DNA from 3 places in the Pseudomonas sp. GW821-FHT02H06 genome. Region 3 is predicted to be linked to each of the others. Evidence: riboswitches for the same ligand, from Rfam matches in the RefSeq annotation. Region 3 holds a riboswitch; each other region holds the start of a gene.
What was found. Region 3 has a riboswitch for cobalamin ahead of cobW (cobalamin biosynthesis protein CobW). Riboswitches for the same ligand answer to the same signal wherever they lie in the genome.
Positions count from the first base shown of each region.

Region 1: it holds a riboswitch for cobalamin, as region 3 does, so the genes downstream of both, cobO (cob(I)yrinic acid a,c-diamide adenosyltransferase) here and cobW (cobalamin biosynthesis protein CobW) in region 3, are expected to answer to the same signal.
Region 2: it holds a riboswitch for cobalamin, as region 3 does, so the genes downstream of both, AC07VF_RS23135 (ABC transporter substrate-binding protein) here and cobW (cobalamin biosynthesis protein CobW) in region 3, are expected to answer to the same signal.

Region 1 is NZ_JBWKVD010000001.1:169,446-176,812, reverse strand. Features, by position in the region: gene AC07VF_RS00865 (AI-2E family transporter) at 1-47, shown strand, start outside; gene hda (DnaA regulatory inactivator Hda) at 264-968, shown strand; gene AC07VF_RS00855 (NAD-dependent deacylase) at 977-1,750, shown strand; gene AC07VF_RS00850 (C40 family peptidase) at 1,817-2,506, shown strand; gene AC07VF_RS00845 (C40 family peptidase) at 2,594-3,130, shown strand; cobalamin riboswitch at 3,255-3,480, shown strand; gene cobO (cob(I)yrinic acid a,c-diamide adenosyltransferase) at 3,588-4,199, shown strand; gene AC07VF_RS00835 (cobyrinic acid a,c-diamide synthase CobB) at 4,196-5,497, shown strand; gene bluB (5,6-dimethylbenzimidazole synthase) at 5,663-6,313, shown strand; gene cbiB (adenosylcobinamide-phosphate synthase CbiB) at 6,310-7,218, shown strand; gene cobD (threonine-phosphate decarboxylase CobD) at 7,211-7,367, shown strand, end outside.
Region 2 is NZ_JBWKVD010000019.1:38,134-45,500, forward strand. Features, by position in the region: gene AC07VF_RS23120 (glucarate dehydratase family protein) at 1-1,214, shown strand, start outside; partial or broken gene AC07VF_RS23125 (ABC transporter ATP-binding protein) at 1,715-2,497, opposite strand; gene AC07VF_RS23130 (FecCD family ABC transporter permease) at 2,494-3,501, opposite strand; gene AC07VF_RS23135 (ABC transporter substrate-binding protein) at 3,537-4,538, opposite strand; cobalamin riboswitch at 4,682-4,877, opposite strand; gene AC07VF_RS23140 (aspartate/glutamate racemase family protein) at 5,099-5,821, opposite strand; gene AC07VF_RS23145 (aldo/keto reductase) at 5,882-6,877, opposite strand; gene AC07VF_RS23150 (ATP-dependent Clp protease proteolytic subunit) at 7,166-7,367, shown strand, end outside.
Region 3 is NZ_JBWKVD010000002.1:24,555-31,921, forward strand. Features, by position in the region: gene cobM (precorrin-4 C(11)-methyltransferase) at 1-263, opposite strand, end outside; gene AC07VF_RS03205 (cobalamin biosynthesis protein) at 449-865, opposite strand; gene AC07VF_RS03210 (CbtA family protein) at 862-1,581, opposite strand; gene AC07VF_RS03215 (CbtB domain-containing protein) at 1,593-1,802, opposite strand; cobalamin riboswitch at 1,900-2,132, opposite strand; cobalamin riboswitch at 2,257-2,488, shown strand; gene cobW (cobalamin biosynthesis protein CobW) at 2,616-3,689, shown strand; gene cobN (cobaltochelatase subunit CobN) at 3,692-7,367, shown strand, end outside.

The DNA of each region.
Region 1 (7,367 bases), on a different contig from region 3:
ACAAGGATTCGGACATCTACGGCGGTCTGGACGACCCGGATCTCTGATTCCCGCGAATCAGGATGCGTACCGGCGCGCGGTGCTCACCGCGCGCCTCCTTTCTCGGCGGGTTTTGCCCGTATTCCCCAGTGATACCAGTGACATACGCAAGCCTTTGATTTTGCTGGCGGTCTGCCGCATTGTGCGGCCAGCCCTGCGGGTATAGACTTTACGCACTTTTCACAGAGGCCCCTTGGCGGTTCGTCACGAACCGTTCAGCCAGCATGAAACCAGTTCAGCTGCCCCTGAGTGTGCGTCTGCGTGATGACGCCACCTTCATCAATTACTATCCAGGCGCCAATGCCGCTGCACTCGGCTATGTCGAGCGGCTGTGCGAAGCCGAGGCCGGCTGGACAGAAAGCCTCATCTATCTGTGGGGCAAGAACGGGGTAGGGCGCACGCACCTGTTGCAGGCTGCCTGCCTGCGATTCGAACAGATGGGCGAGCCGGCGGTTTATCTGCCGATGGCCGAACTGCTCGATCAAGGCATCGGCCTGTTCGATCATCTGGAGCAGTACGAACTGGTGTGCCTCGATGACCTTCAGGCGGTGGTCGGCAAGCCTGAATGGGAAGAGGCGTTGTTCCACCTGTTCAACCGGCTGCGCGACAGTGGCCGACGCTTGCTCATCGCCGCTTCATGCTCGCCCCGAGAGCTGCCGGTCAAGCTGGCGGACCTGAAATCACGGCTGACCATGGCGCTGGTGTTCCAGATGCGCCTGTTGTCCGACGAAGAAAAACTCCGCGCCCTGCAATTGCGCGCGTCCCGCCGCGGGCTGCACCTTACCGACGAAGTGGGGCATTTCATCCTCACCCGCGGCAAGCGCAGCATGAGTGCGCTGTTCGACCTGCTTGAACAGCTCGATCAAGCCTCACTGCAGGCCCAGCGCAAGCTGACCATTCCGTTCCTGAAAGAAACCCTCGGTTGGTAAGCGCGTCCGTGGTCGATCAGGCTTTGGTCCTGCAAACTGCCGCGGCCCTGCGCCATGCCACACGCATCCTGATCATCACCGGTGCTGGCCTTTCGGCGGATTCGGGTTTGCCGACCTATCGCGGTGTCGGTGGTCTGTACAACGGCGAGACCGACGACGGCCTGCCGATCGAAATGGCGTTGTCCGGCCCGATGCTGCGTCGTGATCCGGCGCTGTGCTGGAAATACATTGCACAATTGGGCAGCGCTTGCCTGGGCGGACGTCCCAATGCGGCGCACTATGCCATCGCCGAATTGCAGCGGCGCAAGCCGGAATGCTGGGTGTTGACGCAAAACGTCGACGGCTATCATCGCGCTGCGGGCAGTCCGCCAGAACGCCTGATCGAAATTCATGGCCAGTTGGCGCCGCTCTACTGTCAATCTTGTGGCGCCGAGGATCCGCTGTTGAGCGAGCGCCTCAACCGACCACTGCCACCGCTGTGCGCCCGCTGTACTGGCGTTTTGAGGCCATCGGTGGTGTTGTTTGAGGAGATGTTGCCAGAGTTGGCACTGAACGTGCTTCAGGAAGAGATGGCAAAAGGCTTTGACGCTGTGCTCAGCATCGGAACCACCGCCAGCTTCCCATACATTCATGAGCCCATGCTGCGCGCTCGGGTGACGGGAGGCTTTACTGCCGAGATAAACCCTTCGCCGACCGATCATTCCGCGCACATGGATGCGTTTCTGAGGTGTAGAGCCTTAGAAGTGATGGACGACATCGTAAGTCACATTTGTTTCGATTGAATTTGCAAATGGGTACGATTGAAGGCATAGTCTCGGCTTCTTTACACTTCAGCCACGGTCGTGCACATGCTAAACCGCTTCGCACCCCTCGTGCCTCTCGCACTCGTAACGCTGTTGTTCGGCTGTGCGGCCCAGATGCCGACGTCGCAACAACAGTCGCAAAGCCCCCAGTTCCGGGACTCTGCCACCGCTCAATCCGCCAGCAAGCGTGCCGATTACGCATCCTCCGTACTGGATGACGAAGTCGCCACCGAAGACGAGCTCGCTCAATTTGCCGATAACAAGCCGTACCGCCTGCCGGTTCTGGCTGACAGCATCCTCGAGCGCGGCAAATCCCTGATAGGCACTCGCTATCGGTTCGGCGGCACGTCGACCACCTCTGGTTTCGACTGCAGCGGTTTCATCGGTTATCTCTTCCGCGAAGAGGCGGGCATGAGCCTGCCGCGTTCCTCCCGCGAAATGATCAACATCGATGCCCCTCTCGTTAAACGCAATGACCTCAAGCCAGGCGACCTGCTGTTCTTCAGCACTGCCGGCCGTGGTCGTGTCAGCCATGCGGGCATCTACCTGGGCGATGATCAATTCATCCACTCCAGCAGCCGCCGCAGCGGTGGTGTCCGCGTCGACAGCCTCGACGATGCCTACTGGGCCAAGACGTTCATCGAAGCCAAACGCGCGCTGGCGATGGCACCTTCAACGGTACCTGCAACCACTACCGCGATGAGCTCGACTACAATCAAGCGCCAAACCCGTTAATTCCGGGCGCGCAAAGGGCTAACCCCTCTTGCGCGCGACCCCGGCCCTCGGCAAAGTAAGCTGCATCCCGCACAGGTTGTCGTGTTTATGTCGTTAACGGTTCGCCTGATCGTCGCCTCTCTGGCTGTGCTGCTGGCCGCATGTTCCAGCACTCCACCGCCTGCTCCACGCAAGGTCGTCTACCGGCCAGTGGTCTCCGCTCCTCCCCAGTTTTCTTCACCGCTCGCCGACGACGTCCTGTTGCGCGCGATCGGCCTCGTTGGCACGCCCTATCGCTGGGGCGGCAACACGCCTGATTCGGGTTTCGATTGCAGTGGCCTGATCGGCTATGTCTACCACGACGCCGCCGGTATCACTTTGCCGCGATCGACGCGGGAAATGATCACGCTGCGCGGCCCGGACATCGACCGCAGCCAGTTGCAGACCGGTGACCTGGTGTTCTTCGCGACGGGCGGCGGCTCCCACGTCAGCCATGCCGGCATCTACGTCGGGGAAGGGCGATTCGTTCACGCGCCGGCCACCGGCGGCACGGTCAAACTCGACAGCCTGGACAAGCCTTATTGGCAAAAGGCCTGGCTGAATGCCAAGCGCGTTATCCAGCCATCGAATCTTGCCAGGCAATAGTCGTTTTTGAGGCAACGTGTTCATGGGCTGCTGCAGGAACACCTGTGCATTCCAGGGTGAAATCCCGTAAACCCGTGGGCGCTCTGCCCACGGTTCGATTGACGCTCCCCAGTCAACCCTCTAACCTTCGCGCCATGTTTCAGGTGCCCGGGACCTTGTTGGTCCACAGGGTGAAACAGGGAAGCCGGTGCGATTGCTCGTGCGATCAATTCCGGCGCTGCCTCCGCAACGGTAAATGAGTCAAGGCCACGCACAATGCCACTGTGTTCGCTGAACATGGGAAGGCGCCTGGCCTGCCACGGTTGTGGCAACTCATGAGTCCGGAGACCGGCCTGATCCATCGAACAGCATCACGGAGGGCGATGCTCTGCTGCAGGCCGGGCCATGTCCGGTGCCTGCTGACAGTCTTTGCCTGTGCCCTCCGTTTGCCACACCTGCCCTCAAGCGGAGAGCTGAGATGAGCGAATCCCCCGAACGTGACGAACGCCACCTGGCGCGCATGCTGCGCAAAAAGGCGGTGATGGACGAGCGCATTTCCAGCGCGCCAAATGAATGCGGATTGCTGCTGGTCCTGACCGGCAACGGCAAAGGCAAAAGCAGCTCGGCGTTCGGCATGCTTGCCCGCGCCATGGGCCACGGCATGCAGTGCGGCGTCGTGCAGTTCATCAAAGGCCGCCACAGCACCGGCGAAGAGCTGTTCTTCCGCCGCTTTCCCGAACAAGTGCGTTACCACGTGATGGGCGAGGGCTTCACCTGGGAAACCCAGGACCGCCAGCGTGACATTGCCGCGGCCGAAGCCGCCTGGGCCGTGACCCGGGAAATGCTCAAGGAGGCCTCTATCGGCATGGTCGTGCTTGATGAGCTGAACATTGCCCTCAAGCACGGCTATCTGGACCTGGAGCAGGTGCTGAGCGATTTGCAGGCACGCCCGCCGATGCAGCACGTGATCGTCACCGGTCGCGGGGCGAAACAGGAACTGATCGACCTCTCCGACACCGTTTCCGATATCGGCGTGGTCAAGCATGCCTTTCAAGCCGGCATCAAGGCGCAGAAAGGCATCGAACTGTGAGTGAGCGCCAGCCCCGGCACTGCCCGGCAGTATTGATCGCCGCGCCTGCGTCCGGTCAGGGCAAAACCACCGTCACCGCCGCACTGGCCCGTCTGCATCGCAATCAGGGGCGCAAGGTGCGCGTGTTCAAATGCGGGCCGGACTTTCTCGACCCGATGATTCTCGAACGCGCCAGCGGCCATCCGGTGTACCAACTGGACATGTGGATGATCGGCGAGGCCGAAAGTCGGCGCCTGTTGTGGGAAGCCGCCGCCGACGCCGACCTGATCCTCATCGAAGGCGTCATGGGCTTGTTCGACGGTACGCCCTCCAGCGCAGACCTGGCCCGGCGCTTCGGCGTTCCGGTCCTCGGGGTTATTGACGGCACGGCCATGGCCCAGACCTTCGGCGCACTGGCGTTGGGATTGGCGCGCTATCAGCCGGACCTGCCATTTGCCGGCGTGCTGGCCAATCGCGTCGGCACGGTGCGCCATGCGCAGTTGCTCGAAGGCAGCCTGACCGAAGGCCTGCGCTGGTACGGCGCGCTGTCCCGTGAAACCGGCATTGAGCTGCCCAGCCGGCACCTCGGCCTGGTGCAGGCCAGCGAATTGAATGACCTGGACATGCGCCTTGACGCCGCGGCCACCGCGCTGGCCAGCACCTGCGACGCCACGTTGCCACCGTCCGTGACCTTTACCGCGCCGGAATTCGTGCCGGCCGAACCGCTGCTGGCCGGCGTGAAAATCGCCATCGCCCACGACGAAGCGTTCGCGTTTTTCTACGGCGCCAGCCTCGACCTGCTACGGGAGATGGGCGCCGAACTGTCGTTCTTTTCGCCGATCCGCGACCGCGAACTGCCCGACGCCGACAGCCTGTATCTGCCGGGCGGTTACCCGGAACTGCATCACACGGCGCTGGCGGAAAACCACAGCATGCTGGCCGCGATTCGCGCGCACCACGCCGCCGGCAAACCCTTGCTCGCCGAATGCGGCGGGATGTTGTATTTACTCGATGCCCTGACCGATGTCGACGGCCAGCGCGCCGAAGGGGTGGGCTTGCTCAAGGGGGAAGCCGTGATGCAAAAGCGTCTGGCCGCCCTGGCCCTGCAATCGGTCGAACTGCCGGAAGGCATCCTGCGTGGCCACACCTATCACCACTCCCTGACCAGCACCGAGCTGACCCCCATCGCCCGCGGCCTCAGCCCCAATGGCGGGCGCGGCGCCGAAGCGGTGTACCGCGAAGGGCGCATGACTGCGTCGTATGTCCACTTTTACTTTCCCTCGAATCCCCAGGCGATGGCGGCGCTGTTTTTGCCATGAGCCCATCTAATTCAACCGCCGCATTCTGTGGGAGCGAGCCTGCTCGCGAAGTGGGCGCGTCCGATCCCACTCCTTTTCTGAAAAACCGCTTTCGCGAGCAAGCTCACTCCTACATGGGGCGCATCGCAGGTGATTGCTGTGTTTCACGCGCGGGACAGGCGAGCCATGACTGAACACACCTTCACTGACCCCGAACGCGCCGCCGTTTACCGCGCCATCGCCGAGCGTCGCGACATGCGTCACTTCTGCGGGGGCACCGTCGCGCCGGAGTTGCTGGCCCGTCTGCTCGAAGCCGCCCACCACGCGCCGAGCGTCGGTTTGATGCAGCCGTGGCGTTTCCTGCGCATCACCGATCCGGCCTTGCGCACGCAGATTCAGGCGCAGGTGGAGGAGGAACGCATTCGCACCGCCGAAGCCTTGGGCGAGCGGTCCGACGATTTCATGAAGCTGAAGGTCGAGGGCATCAGCGACTGCGCCGAGGTATTGGTCGCTGCGTTGATGGACGACCGCGACAAACACATCTTCGGCCGCCGGACCCTGCCGGAAATGGACATGGCGTCGTTGTCTTGCGCGATCCAGAACCTCTGGCTGGCGGCCCGTGCCGAGGGCCTGGGCATGGGCTGGGTGTCGCTGTTCGATCCCCAGGCCCTGGCGGATCTGCTGAAGATGCCAACCGGTTCAAAACCCCTGGCGATCCTGTGCCTCGGCCCGGTCAAGGAATTTTACCCGGCGCCGATGCTGGTGCTGGAGGGCTGGGCGCAGCCGCGCGCGTTGCAAGAGTTGGTCTACGAGAACACATGGGGAGTGATTGCATGAGTGTGGCGTTATTGAGCGTCGCCGGGGTCGCGCTGGACGCGTTGCTCGGCGAGCCAAAACGGAACCACCCGCTGGTGGCGTTCGGCCGTTTTGCCGAGCGCATCGAACAGCGCCTGAATGCTGCCGGCCGGGGCTGGCGCAGCCATGGCGTGACGGCGTGGTTCATCGCCGTGATTCCGCTGACCCTGATCGCCACGTTGCTCAGCTGGCTGCCGTTCGTTGGCTGGCTGGTGGAAGTGCTGGCGCTGTACTGCGCGTTGGGTCTGCGCAGTCTGGGCGAGCACGTCGAGCCGGTCGCCCAGGCGCTGCGCGGCGACGATCTGCCCGAAGCGCGTCGGCGCGTCGGCTATCTGGTCAGTCGCCAGACCGCCGAGCTGGACAGCACCGAAGTGGCCCGTGCGGCCACCGAATCGGTGCTGGAAAACGGCAGCGACGCGGTGTTCGCGGCGATCTTCTGGTTCGTCGTGCTGGGCGCGCCGGGCGTTGTGCTCTATCGCCTGAGCAACACCCTCGACGCCATGTGGGGCTATCGCAACGAGCGCTTCGAACGCTTCGGCTGGGCGGCGGCGAAAATCGACGACCTGCTCAACTACATTCCGGCACGCTTGGTGGCATTAACCTACGCGCTGCTGGGCAACACCCGACTGGCCCTGCGCTGCTGGCGCACCCAGGCCCCGAAGTGGGACAGCCCCAACGCAGGCCCGGTGATGGCCGCCGGCGCCGGTGCGCTGGGCGTCGAGCTGGGTGGCCCGGCGATTTATCACGGCGAGCTGCATGAGCGCGCGACCCTGGGCGAAGGCGTGCCGGCGGACGCCGACTCCATCGATCGAGGCTGGCAACTGGTGCAGCGCGGCGTGTGGCTGTGGTTGCTGATTTTGTGTCTGGGGACAGAATTCTATGCTTGAACACGGCGGCCGATTGCGTGGCGCAGTCCTGAAATACGGCATTGATGAGGCGGACTGGCTGGACCTGTCCAGCGGGATCTCGCCGTGGTCATGGCCAATCCCGGCGATCCCGGAAGCGGCCTGGGCGCGCCTGCCGGAAACCGATGACG
Region 2 (7,367 bases), on a different contig from region 3:
CCAGCGGCATCCACGAGCCGTTTGCCCTGCGCTCGATCATTGAAGTCGAAACCGACAACGGCTACCTCGGCCTGGGAGAAAGCTACGGCGATGCCCCGGCCCTGGCGATTCAGCAGCAGTTGCAGAGCCAGTTGATCGGCATGGACCCGTTCAACCTCAACCACTTGCGGGCGGTGGTCAAAGCCACGGTGGCGGCGAACAAACCCACTTCGGTAGCGGGTGCCGAACTGGCGCCGGGTTCCCATGCCAGCAAAGCGGTGAGCAATGCCTATTCGGCATTTGAAGTGGCGTTTCTGGATGTGCAGGCACGTTCCATGAACCTGCCATTGGTTGACCTGCTGGGCGGTGCCGTTCGCGACCGCGTGCCGTTCAGTGCGTACCTGTTCTTCAAATACGCCCAACACGCCGATTCGCCCTACGCGCCCGACAGCTGGGGAGAAGCGCTGAGCGAAGAGCAGATCGTCGCCCAGGCGCGGCGGATGATCGAAGCGTACGGTTTCAAAAGCATCAAACTCAAAGCCGGCGCCCTGGACCCCGAGCACGAAGTGTCGTGCATCAAAGCGCTGAAAAAGGCCTTCCCGGGCTATCCGCTGCGTATCGACCCGAACGGCAACTGGTCGCTGGAAACCTCTATCCGCATGGCCGAACTGCTCGGCGATGACCTGCAATACTACGAAGACCCGACGCCGGGGCTGGAAGGCATGGCCGAACTGCACACACGCACCGGCCTGCCGCTGGCGACCAACATGGTCGTCACCGACTTCGACGAATTCCGCCGCAGCGTCGCGCTGAACAGCGTGCAGATCGTCCTCGCCGACCACCATTACTGGGGCGGCCTGCGCGAAACCCAGGCGCTGGCAAAAATGTGCGACACCTTCGGCCTCGGCGTCTCCATGCACTCCAACTCCCACCTGGGCATCAGCCTCATGGCCATGACCCACGTCGCCGCCGCCGTCCCCAACCTCGACTTCGCCTGCGACACCCACTACCCGTGGCAAGAACCGGACGAAGAAGTCATCAAAGGCGGCAAACTCCCCATCATCGACGGCTGCGTCCACCTCACCCGCGAACCTGGGTTGGGGCTTGAACTGGACTATGACCAGTTGGGCAAACTCAATGACCAATTCCTGACGTGCGGGATTCGCCAGCGGGATGATGTGCGGCAAATGCAGAAATACAAACCGGAGTGGAAGGCGGTGAAGCCGAGGTATTGAGGTTGGGGGTTATTACTTCTGCAGGATGATCGGTGTTTGGGATATCGCATTCGCGAGCAAGCTCGCTCCCACAAACACCATTCAGGCCGAAGATCCTTCAGCGCCTGAACTGGCCTCTTCCCGGCTAAAGCCAGTCCTACGAGACCGCGTCAAGCCAGTGAGGGACGCGTGACCTCACTGTAGGACCGGCTTCAGCCGGGAAGCCTTTGATCTGCTCTTGATCTTCATACCCAAAAGGCTCAAACACCGCCAAACGCGACTTGGGTGCAGGCTGAACGCAGGTCTCGCGCAGTGGGCCGAGCCGCATGGATGCGGCGAGAGCGCCGTCAGGGCATGGATGCCCGTTCGGCGCGGGCCCACGGAGCGAGACCGGAGTGAAGGAACCCTGACGAAGGAAGGGCCCAACCAGGAGCAGGCACCCTTGGTTACTTGGGGTGCTTTTCCAAGCAACTCGCCGAAGGCGAAACATTCTGCCCCCAGGCAGACGCTCTTGATCCTGGCGCCCTCAGCCTCAACACCTTAGCCCCGTCAAACGGATCAACCAACCAATGCCCCCGCACCCCAAAAACCTCACCCAATAGCTCCGGCGACAACACATCAAAGGGCGAACCCAACGCCACCAACCGCCCGCCGTCCATCACCGCCAGACGATCACACCCCAGCGCCTGATTCAAATCATGCAACGCCACCACCGTCGTCACCGGCAAATCCTGCACCAACCGCAAAATCGACAACTGCTGCTGAATATCCAGATGATTCGTCGGCTCATCCAGCAACAACACCTGCGGGCGCTGCGCCAAAGCCCGCGCAATATGCCCCCGCTGCTGCTCCCCACCCGACAACGTATGCCACGCCCGATGCCCCAAGTGCTGCAAACTCACATCCGCCAGCGCCTGCGCCACAATCCGGTCATCGTCCGCGCCCCACGGCGCCAGCGCCGACAGCCACGGCGTACGGCCCAACTCAACCGCCTGCAACAGACTGATCGAATCACCCGTCTGCGCGTGCTGCTCCACCACCGCCACCTGCCGCGCAATGTCCCGCCGACTCAGCGACGACAATCGCTGCCCGCCCAGGCGAACATCGCCCTGAGACGGCGACTGAATCCCCGCCAGCAACTTCAGCAGCGTCGACTTCCCCGAGCCATTGGGCCCGACAATCCCCAGGTTCTCCCCCGGCCGAATCGCCAGGCTCACCCCACTGAGCAGCGACGCGCCCTTGACCGAATAACTCAGGTCACTCCCTTCCAGCATGGTGCCGGGCACCTCCTGACGGGCGTTCATCGAGGACGATTCCCGCGGACCAGAATCATGGCAAAAACCGGCGCGCCCACCAGCGCCGTGATGACCCCGATCGGCAACACCTGACCCTTGATCAAGGTGCGCGACAGCACATCGGCGGCAATCATGAACAGCGCGCCAATCAGGGCGCTCAAGGGCAACAACCGGGCATGACGCACCCCGGCCATCAGGCGCACCGCGTGGGGAATCACCAGCCCGACGAAGCCGATGGAGCCGACGATCGACACCATCACCGCCGTCATCAGCGCGGCGGTGAGAATCAGCACGGCCTGCACCCGGCGTACCGGAATGCCCAGGGACGCCGCTGAATCGCTGCCAAAGGTGAACGCATCCAGCGCGCGCCGATGCCACAGGCACACCAGCAAGCCGAGCACCACGACCGGCACCGACAGCGCCACCGACGACCAGCGCACGCCGCTGAGATTGCCCAGCAACCAGAACATGATCCCGCGGGCCTGCTCGGCATTGGCCGACTTGGTGATCAGGAAGGAGGTCAGGGCATTGAAGAGCTGGGACCCGGCAATGCCCGCCAGGATGATCTGGCCGGCAGCGGTCTGGCCCCGAGAGGAGCGGGCGAGCAGGGCGACCAGCGCGAAGGCAGCAATCGCCCCGGCAAACGCGCCGGTGGACAGGGAGATCGTCCCGGCACCGATGCCGATGATCGCCACCAGCACCGCGCCGGTCGAAGCCCCGGCGGAAATGCCCAGCAAGTAGGGATCGGCCAGCGGGTTGCGCAGCAGCGATTGCAAGACCACGCCCGACACGGCGAGCCCTGCGCCGCAGGTGGCGGCCACGATGGCCCGGGTCAGGCGGTAATTCCAGACGATGCCCTCATCGATGGGGTCGAGGGGATAGCCTGTGGCCCACAGCTTGTTCGCCAGCACCTGAACGATCACCGGCAGGCTGATCGACGTCTCGCCGATCGCCACGCCCGCCAGCACCGCCAACGCCAGCAACGCGGTCGCCCAGGCGCCGTGGCCGAACATTCGGACGATGCTTGAGCGAGGAGTACGGAGCGAGGTCATTGGGGGTGAATGGCCTGGGCCAGTTGCTCGATGCCGTCGAACAGCCTGACGCTGGACTCCATGGCGCTGGCGTCCATGATCACGATGCGATTGTTTTTCACCGCATCCATATTCCGTGTGACCGGGTCCGAGCGGAGGAAGGCCAGCTTCTTCTCGTGATCGTCCGCCGGGAAGCGGCGGCGGTCCATGCGCGCGATGACCAGCACGGTCGGGTTGGCCTTGGCGATGGTTTCCCAGCCCACGGTCGGCCATTCCTCGTCAGAGTCGATGACGTTACGCATGCCGAGGGTGTCGAGCATGAAGTTGGGAATGCCCTTGCGTCCGGCCACGTACGGATCGACGTTGATGTCCGGGCTGGAAAACCAGAAGACCGCCGAGACGGGCGGGTTGGCATGGGCGTTCGCCTGCGCCACAGCCCGAGCCATTCGCGCCTGGTAATCCGCGATCAACTGCTCGCCACGGTCCTGCACGTCGAAAATCTGCGCCAGCTGCCGCAGGCTTTTGTACAGCGTGTCGATGCGGAAGGCTTCGAGGCGCGTGCCGTCGGCGCCGACCCGGTTGTTCTTGCCCTCGCAATCGGACGGCAGGATGTAGGTGGGGATGCCCAGGTCGCGGAACTGCTCGCGGGTGCCAACGGCGCCCTGTGGCCCGACCATCCACTCAAACTGCACCGGGACGAAATCCGGGCGTTTGCCGATCACCGATTCAAAACTCGGCGCGTTGTCGGCCAGACGCTCGATGCCGTCGTTGAGGGTTTGGTACTGCGGTAGAACGGGATTGAACCACAGCGACGTACCCACGACGTTCGGGCCCAGGCCGAGCGCATACAGCATCTCGGTGGCGGCCTGGCCAATGGTCACGGTTTTCTGCGGGACGTGGGTGAAGGTCAGCGCTTGGCCGCAGTTGTCCACGGTCAAGGGGTAAATCGTCGACGCTGCGAGGGCGGCAGTGGGCAAGGTCAGGGTGACAAGCAGGGCGGCGAGGCGGCGCAGCGGCATGAACAGCGATCTCCAGATAGCCTGAATGCTTGGCGAAGCAGGCGCTGGAAAGTCCATCCCGACAGACGCCCCGGAAAAAAGGGCGAGCTCATGGTGCGCGCACGGCACGCGAACGGGAGTCCTTCCCCGGACACCCCGCCGGTGAATGAATATGCTGGCCGGCAGGTCTCCTGACTGGCGCTTCATCGCCGTGCTTCGGCCTTCCCGGGGTGACCCAGTGGCAAACAGGAAGCAGGGCTCAGCGCCTACAGTTGCGGGGACAGTTCCCTTTCAGCGCGCAGCACGCGCCTGGGGATTCCCTATTAATTCCGAGCGGAAACCGGCGGCGGGGATACTAAACGATTCGGTGGGGAGAGGCGAATGCAGCGACAGTGTGCCGGAGATGTATTGACACCTCGCAGTAACTGGACGGACGCAACACCTGTGGGAGTGGGCTTGCTCACGAAGAGGCCAGCACATCCGCTAAATCTTCTGCGGCTGGAATGCAGTCTTCGCGAGCGAGCTCGCTCCCACAAGGTATGTGTTTGCAGCGCCATCGGCGTGAGCTCAACACCACCGGCTTAGAGCTTAAACGGCCAACCCACGATCTTCTTCGGCCGTGGCGTCGCATAGGTCCGCACTTTCGAGGTCTTCAACCCCAGACGCACCAGTGATTCCGCCAGTGCCACCGCAGCGGTCACGCCATCCACCACGGGCACGCCGGCGCGGTCACGGATGAGTTGATCCAGGCCGGCCATGCCGCCGCAGCCCAGGCAAATCACCTCGGCCTTGTCCCGATTCACCGCTTCGATGGCCTGCTCGACAATGGCCTCGACCGCACGCTCCGGCGATGCCTCCAGCTCCAGCACGCTCATGCCGCTGGCCCGCACCGATGCGCAGCGCTCGTACACCCCGGCCAGCTTCAGGCGGTCTTCGATCAGCGGCACGGTGCGGTCCAGTGTCGTCACAACGGCGTATTTGTGCCCCAACAACATCGCCAGGCTGGCCGCCGCTTCGGTGATGTCCACCACCGGCACATCGAGCAATTCCTGCAAACCCTCGCGGCCATGCTCGCCGTAGCCGGCTTGAATCACCGCGTCATAAGGCCCTTCGTAGGACATCACCCGGTCCATCACCGCGATGGCCGCCAGGTAGCTTTCGAAATTGCCTTCCACCGACTCGGCGCCGAAGCGCGGGGTCAGGCCGATGATCTCGGTGCCAGGCGAGGCCACGCTGCGGGCCTGCTCGGCAATGGTCTCGGTCATGGATTCGGTGGTGTTGACGTTGACGATCAGAATTCGCATGGACAGATCTCGCGCAGAAAACAAGGCCGGGCGTCTGGCCCGGCGTCGTTGCCCACGATATCAGTCTTTCATCGGCACGGGCGCCTGCAGGGCGATGAAGCCCTGATCGCGCATGGCCTGCCAGAAACCGTCAGGCACCTGTGCGTTAAGCGCGGTGACGTCCTCGATGATCCGCGAAGGGCGGCTGGCACCCGGAATCACCGCCGCCACCAGGGGGTTGGCAAGGACGAATTGCAGCGCTGCCGATTTGATGTCGACCTGGTACTGACGGGCGATCTCCTGAATGTGCGCCACCTTGTCGAGCATCGCTGGCGACGCTTCCTGGTACTCGAAATGCTTGCCGCCCACCAACACGCCGGAGCTGTAAGGCCCGCCGACGACGAATTCGGCGTTGTGCTGACGGGCCTTGTCGAACAGCCGTTGCAGCGGTTGGTCGTGATCGAGCAGCGAATAACGGCCGGCGAGCAGGAAACCATCGGGCTGGGCTTCTTCCAGATCCAGCGTCAGTTCGCACGGCTCGACGCGGTTGACGCCCAGGCCCCAGGCCTTGATCACGCCTTCTTCGCGCAGGCGGGTGAGGGCGCGGAAAGCGCCAGTGCGGGCGATATTGAAATGCTCGATCCAGGCATCGCCGTGGGCGTCCTGCGCGACGTCGTGGACAAACACGATATCCAGACGATCAGTGTTCAACCGCTCCAGGCTCGCTTCAATGGAACGCAGCGTGGCGTCGGCGGAATAATCGGTGACGATCTTGTTTTTCAGGCCTTCGGCGAACGGGCCGCTGCGGGTCTCGGTATCGATCTCGTCGGAAATCAGCCGGCCGACTTTGGTGCTCAGGGTGTATTGGTCGCGTGGGACGCCGGCGAGGGCCTTGCCCAGGCGCTGCTCGGATAAGCCGGCGCCGTAGATGGGCGCCGTGTCGAAATAGCGAATGCCCTGGTCCCAGGCGGATTGAACGGTGGCCGCTGCTTCCTCCTCGTCGATGGTGCGGAACATGTTGCCCAGCGGTGCGGAGCCGAAGCCGAGGCGGCCGATGATCTTGTCGTGCAGACTCATGGAAGATGTCCTGTGCGGTGGGGCGTGTTGGATGTCGCGCGGTTCATGGCCCGGATCGAGCACGATGAAACCGGCGAAGCTTCTTTACTGACTGTTGATTGCCGCAGGGGTTCTTCGTAATCCGCGGCGGTGGACTTTCACATGCTCGGTGAGCGGCTATCCTCAGTCCATGCAAATCTCGCTATTTGCGGTACCTCACTGGGACCAGCTCCTGCGATTCCTCTGCGGGACCGGCTTCAGCCGGGAAGAGGCCCGTGAGTACGCCATCCATGACCAGCGAGGCCGCCGATGAGCGAGCACATCATTCATTTCCATTGCGGGGTCGATCAGGCCAGCACCGAGCATTTTCGCGATCGCTGCCTCGAAGCCCTCAGCAAGGGCGCGACCGGATTGCTGCTGAATCTGTCGACCGCCGGCGGCAGCACGGCACTGGGATTCACCCTGTACAACTTCCTGAAATCCCTGAAAGTGCCGATCCGCGCGTTGAACA
Region 3 (7,367 bases):
GCGCCATACAGGCTCGGATCGCCGGAATGCACACGCGCCACGTCCTGGCCCTGTGCATGAGCGGATTTCATCAGCTCGATGATCTGCTGAAGGTGCAATGGAGCGCTGTTGGTGACCTGGATCGCCTGATGACCTTCCAGCACTGCTTCAGGCACCAGGGAACCGGCGTAGATGATCACCGGGCAGGAGCGGATCAGCCGCTGGCCTTTGACAGTGATCAGGTCCGGATCGCCGGGGCCGGCGCCGATGAAAAAAACAGTCATGGGGTGTCCTGATTGGAGTTCATTTGAGCAGTGGCTCGTCGGATGCATTCTCCCTGAGCGCACTCGGTCTGACTTTGTAGGACTGGCTTTAGCCGGGAAGGGGCCCTAGGGCACACCATCAAAATCTGCGGTGTGACTACTGACGTCTTCCCGGCTAAAGCCGGTCCTACAAGGGTTGGCCGGTCCTACAAGATTGCGGTTGCCAGAGCAAAGGTCCCGTGGGGGCTTTTTCGGCGGGGGATGACCAAGGTCGCGGGCGCGCCGGTCAACCGTGTCACCATCGCCAGCGCCGCGCTTTCTGCCACGCCGTAGCAGCCGGTGCGTTCGAAGGCGATGTCCGAACGGTAAGTCAGCTGTGCCTCGTAAGCCGCCAGATCATCCGCGCTGAAAAACCCGATCGTCAGCCCCAGCTCATGACCCAGTTCCAGCAGCCCTACCTCAGCCGACTTGCCGTCAATGGAGGCGAGGGCGGCAACGTCTTTCAGCTCAAGACGACCCTCCCGCAACCCATCCTCCATCAACTGTCGAAGCTCCAACGCCGAACAGCCGCGCTGGCAGCCCAGACCGACCACCCACAGCGGCCGATCGCGCACTTCATTCACAGAGCAGGCTTCAAACCGACGTGCGTCTCGGTCGCTTCATTGCGCCGAAACAACCAAGCGCTGATCCAGCCCAGGGCAATCCAGAAAACCGCATTGGTCAGCAGCGACGCGATCTTGAATTGCGCTTCAAGGGCTTCCGGCGCCAGTGCCAAATGCACCGCCGGTTGCGGCGCGCCGACGATATGCGGCACCACCAGGATCACCGCGCCCAAGGCCTTCAACACCCAGTGCCGTGCAAACACTATCAATGCCAGGCCTGCAGCCGTGGAGGCGGCGGTGCCGACCCACCAGATCTGCCGTTGGGTCAGATCCGCCGCGACAGTGCCGGGCAGCTCGGGCGGCAAACCAAGAGTGGGCGCCAGCACGAACACCGCATAACCGGCCAACCCCCACAGCACGCCTTCGCGGGCACTGGTCGGCGTACGCAGGGTGTACAGCGCCGCCAGCATCAGGGCGAAGCCGACCGCGACCACCAGATTGCCGCCGGTGGTGGACAGCACGCGCTGCCAGCCGTCTTCCGGCTCCCAGGCTTCGGCGTCATGGACGTGGCCGGCCATCGCACCCTCGGCGTGCTCGTGCATCTCGGCAGCCGGGGCCTTTTCGTAGGTCTCCGCCTGCAGGATCAGTGGCGCCACCGAGAAGCTTTGGAGCAGTGTCAACAGCAGGGCGGCGAGCAGTCCGGTGAACCCGGCCGTTTGCGCAATTCGCTTGAACATGGCGGCGGGTCTCAATGGCACGGGAAGGCGGAGCTGTGACGGGTGTCGTGTGCCGCGTTGTGCACCGCATCGATGTGGGAGAAACCGGCGAAGTACACTAGAAACGCACCGAGAAACATCGCGCTGACGGCGGCGACAAGGCGCTGGCTTTGGGTGGCGGTCACGGCTGTTGTGGTGTTTGTGCTGGTGCCGGACGTCTGGCGGGGTGTGCTGATGGACATGGCGCTTCCCTCTGAAGTGGATTCAGCGGACGGAAAGGCGCGAAGACACCGCAGACGAAGGCCGGCAGTGATCAACAGCGCCCGCCCACCGCGGGTTGTTATGGTGCGTTATCGGGCCGGTCTCCGGGCTCGCGAGGGGCACATGCATCAGCCGTTACAGCCGACGTGCCTTCAAGAATCGCCTTCCCATATCGATGCCGACACAGTGGATCTGACTCTTCACTCGCTTACCGTTGCGGGGGCAGCACCGGACTGATACACACCCGAAGGTCTGTACGCACCGGTTTCCCGTTTCACCCTGTGAAGGGCACCCGTAACAAGGTGTGTAGCAGACCACGGGCTGTTTGGCTCGTCAATCGGCCCTTCAGCCGATGCGTCAATCAATGCAGCGATCGGTGCGTCAATTGGCGCGGCACTCATTGCAAAGCACGATTGACCGGCCTCCAGTCACTGCGTAGCCTTGCGCACTTGAGGTTCGCCGGGCGCCTTTATCAACTACCAAGGCCACCGGCGCTAAGAAGGGAATGCGGTTTCAAGCCGCAGCTGCCCCCGCAACTGTAAACGGACAGCTTCATTGCACAGCCACTGCGCGAGCGGGAAGGCGCAATGAATGCCAGTCGCCTGATGATGCCTGTCAGCGACCGGCCGCCGTGAGCCAGGAGACCTGCCTCGAATCGGACCGCCTGCAAGCGGCCGAGGAATTCCACTACAACCGGGCGGGGTGATCCGGTGGCGAATTTAACCGCGCGCCTGCTTCCACCGGCCTGCGCTGTTTTCGTCCTCGTTGCCCCGCCGCACGCCTGAGGGCAACCGATGAAAACACTGGCCAAACTCCCTGTCACCATCGTCACCGGCTTTCTCGGCTCGGGCAAAACCACCTTGTTGCGGCACATGCTCGACAACGCCGAAGGCCGGCGCATCGCCGTCATCGTCAATGAGTTCGGCGAACTGGGCATCGACGGCGACATCCTCAAGCAATGCACCATCGGCTGCACCGAAGAAGAAGCCGTCGGTCGTGTGTACGAGCTGGCCAACGGCTGCCTGTGCTGCACTGTTCAGGAAGAGTTCTTTCCGGTGATGCAGGAACTGGTCGCCCGTCGCGGCGACCTCGATCACATCCTCATCGAAACCTCGGGCCTGGCCCTGCCGAAACCGCTGGTTCAAGCCTTCCAGTGGCCGGAAATTCGCAACGCCTGCACCGTCGACGCCGTGATCACCGTGGTCGACAGCCCGGCCGTGCTCGCGGGCACCTTCGCCGCGTTCCCGGACCAAGTCGACGCCCAGCGCAAGCTTGACCCGAACCTGGATCACGAATCGCCGCTGCACGAACTGTTCGCCGACCAACTGGCCAGCGCCGATCTCGTCGTGCTGAACAAGGCCGACATGCTCGACGCGGATGCTCTCGCCGCCGTGCGTGCCGAAGTCGCCGAAGAACTGCCGCCGGCGGTGAAGATCGTCGAAGCGAACCGGGGCCAGCTGCCGATCAGCGTATTGCTGGGCCTGGGCGCCGAATCCGAGCTGCACATCGACGGGCGCAAGACCCACCACGATCACCACGAAGGCGACGATCATGATGATCACGACCATGACGCCTTCGACTCGATTTCCATCACGCTGCCCCAGGCCGACGAATCGCTGTTGCTCGACGCGCTGACCCAGGCCGTCGTCCAGCACGGCATCCTGCGTGTCAAAGGCTTCGCCGCCATTCCCGGCAAACCCATGCGCTTGTTGGTGCAAGGCGTCGGCACGCGTTTCGACAAGCATTTCGACCGCGCCTGGAAGCCAGACGAAGCTCGGGAAACCCACCTGGTGCTGATCGGCCAGGAACTGGACGCCGGCGTCCTTGAAGCGCAATTGCGCGATGCAGTCTCAGGCATAAAAGGCTAACCATGCACCTGCTGCGTACACAGCCCGGCGGCTTCGTCCCCGACGACAGCATCGCTGACCTGGGCCAGACGCCCGCCGAGCTGGTGATCCTGTGCAGCGCCGACTCGAATCTGGCGCTGCTGGCTGAAACCGCGCGGCAATTGCCGGATAGCTACCCAAGCCTGCGCCTGGCCAATCCGATGCAGGTGCAAAACCATGCGTCGGTGGATTTGTACGTCGACGAGGTGCTGCGCCACGCGAAAGTCATCCTGATTTCCCTGCACGGCGGCATCGGCTACTGGCGTTACGGCGTCGAGCGGCTGGTGGAGCTGGCCGCGAAAGGCGTGAAGCTGATTCTGGTCCCGGGCTGTGATCGGCCAGACCCCGAGCTGAGCGGCCTGAGCACGGAATCCGTCGAAGACCGCGAGCGTCTCTGGCATTACCTGCGTCAGGGCGGCAAGCACAACGCGCTGGCGCTGTTCAATTTCATCGCCACACGCTGGCTGGGTGGCGACTACCCGTGGGCCGAGCCGCAAACCCTGCCGCGCACCGTGATTTATCACCCGCAGAACGCCAACGCCGACCTGGCCCGCTGGCAGGCCGACTGGCGCGCCGATCAGCCGGTCGCGGCCGTGCTTTTCTATCGCTCCCACCTGCAGGCAGCCAACACCGGCTTCATCGATGTGTTCTGCGAGCGCTTGTCGGCCCAGGGCCTGAACCCGTTGCCGATTGCCGTCGCCAGCCTGAAGGAAGCCGGCTGCATGAGCGCGATACAGGACTGGCTCGACGAGGTTGATTGCGAGGTCATTCTCAACACCACCGGCTTCGCCCAATCCAGCCCGGAAGCGCCAGATGTTCGGCCGTTTCGCCGAGACATCCCGGTCATTCAGGCCATTTGCGCCCAGGACAACGAACCCGCCTGGCAGGCAAGCGCCCAAGGGCTGGGCCCCCGCGACCTGGCGATGCACATCGCGCTGCCGGAACTGGACGGGCGCATCATCAGCCGGCCAATCAGCTTCAAGGACCTGGCCTGGCACAGCGAGCGCAGTCAGTCCGACGTGGTTTGCTACCGCGCCCAGCCGGAACGCATGGATTTCGTCGCCGAACTGGCCCGGCGCTGGGTGCTGCTTGCCCGCACCGCCAACACCGACAAGCGCGTAGCGCTGATTCTGGCGAACTACCCCACCCGCGACGGGCGCATTGGCAACGGCGTCGGCCTCGACACCCCGGCGGCCGCGCTGAACATCCTGAAGGCCATGCAGGCCGAGGGTTACCCGGTTGAAGGCCTGCCCGAGACCGGTACTGCGCTGATTCACGCCTTGCTCGGCGGCGTCACCAACGATCCGGACAGCCTCGATCAACGGCCGTGCCACCAGAGCATGGCCATGGACGAGTACAAGGCGGCGTTTCAAGCGCTGCCGCAAGCCAATCGCGATGCAGTCATCGCGCGATGGGGCGCCCCTGACACCGACCCCATGTGTCGGGACGGGCGGATGATGATCGCCGGCCTGCGTTTCGGCATGACCTTCGTCGGCATTCAACCGGCGCGGGGCTACAACGTGGACCACAGCGCGGTGTATCACGACCCTGATCTGGTCCCGCCCCACGGCTATCTGGCGTTTTACTTCTGGCTGCGCAAACGCTATGGCGCTCATGCTGTCATCCACGTCGGCAAGCACGGCAATCTGGAATGGCTGCCGGGCAAAGGCGTCGGTCTGTCCGAGTATTGCTGGCCGGACGCGATCCTTGGCCCGATGCCGAATATCTACCCGTTCATCGTCAACGATCCGGGCGAGGGCGCCCAGGCCAAGCGCCGCACCCAGGCGGTGATCATCGACCACTTGATGCCACCGCTGACCCGCGCCGAAACCTACGGTCCGTTGCGCGACCTTGAACTGCTGGCGGACGAATATTACGAAGCGCAGCTGCTTGATCCGCGCCGCGCCAGGGAGCTGCAAAAAGACATTCTCAGGCTGGTGCGCGAGACCCACATCGACCGCGAACTGGCGATGGACGGGGACGCCAACAGCGAGGCCGACGCCGCCGTGTGGCTGCCGCGCCTGGACACCTACCTGTGTGACCTGAAGGAATCGCAGATCCGCGACGGCTTGCACGTATTCGGCGAGTCGCCCACCGGCCGGCTGCGCATCGACACGCTGCTGGCCATGGTGCGCGTGCCTCGCGGCGATGGTCGCGGCGGTCAGGCCAGTCTGCTGCGGGCATTGAGTCAGGCGCTGGCGCTGGATTTCGACCCGCTGGACTGTGATCTCGGTGCGCCATGGACCGGCGACAAACCTCACGCATTACATGAAGTCAGCGCTGAACCATGGCGCACGACGGGTGATACCCGCGAGCGGCTGGAGCTTTTGGCTGCGCAGATGATTGAGAAGATTGCCAGCGGCGTGCCTATCAGTAATACCTTTGCAAACAACAGCTTGTCCGATGTTGTTCAGTCTCTGCATGAAGTGGTTATCCCTCGCCTAGACGCCTGCGGTCCAGCCGAAATGTCGAATCTGCTCAGCGCGCTAAGTGGGCGTTTCGTCCCGGCCGGCCCGAGCGGCGCCCCCAGCCGAGGACGGCTGGACGTGCTACCGACCGGGCGCAACTTCTTCTCCGTGGACGTGCGCAATCTGCCGACCATGACCGCGTGGCGCATTGGTTTCCAGTCGGCAAATCTGTTGCTGGAGAGGCACTTACAGGATCATGGTGATTATCTACGTCAACTGGGGCTTTCGGTCTGGGGCACGGCGACCATGCGCACCGGCGGCGACGACATCGCCCAGGCCATGGCGCTGATGGGCGTGCGTCCGGTGTGGGCGACGGGCAGTCAGCGCGTCGATGACTTTGAGATCCTGCCCCTGAGCCTGCTCGACCGGCCGCGGGTCGATGTCACCCTGCGGGTTTCCGGTTTCTTCCGCGACGCGTTCGCCAACCTGATCCGCCTGTTCGACGCCGCGGTGCAGGCCGTCGCGGCGCTGGACGAGCCCGACGACATGAACCCGCTGGCCGCCCGCGTGCGCCAGGAGCGCGAGCAATTGCAGCGCGACGGTCTGGATGTCGAGCAAGCGGCGAAGCAGGCTGGCTGGCGCATCTTCGGCGCCAAGCCAGGCGCGTATGGCGCAGGGGTACAGAACGCCATCGACGGGCGCTTGTGGCAGAGCCGCGAAGACCTCGCCGAGGTCTACCTGACCTGGGGCGGCTACGCCTACGGCGGCAGCGACGAAGGCACGCCGGCCCGTGACGGTTTTGCCAAGCGGCTGAGCCAGGTTCAGGCGGTGCTGCAGAACCAGGACAACCGCGAACACGATGTGCTGGATTCAAACGATTACTACCAGTTCCAGGGCGGCATGCTGGCGGCAGTGGAAAGCCTGTCCGGCGAGAAAGTCGCCAGTTATCACGGCGACCACAGCCAGCCTGATCTGCCGAAGATCCGTACGCTGAAGGAAGAGCTCAACCGGGTGGTGCGCTCCCGGGCGGCCAACCCGAAGTGGATCGAAGGGGTCAAGCGCCACGGCTACAAGGGTGCGTTCGAGATGGCGGCGACGGTGGATTTCCTGTTCGCCTTCGACGCTACCACCGAGCTGATCGACGATCACCAATACGCGCTGCTGGCCGATGCCTATCTGCTGGACGCCTCGACCCGTGATTTCATCCAGCAGCACAACCCGGATGCGCTGCGGGACATGACCGAGCGCATGC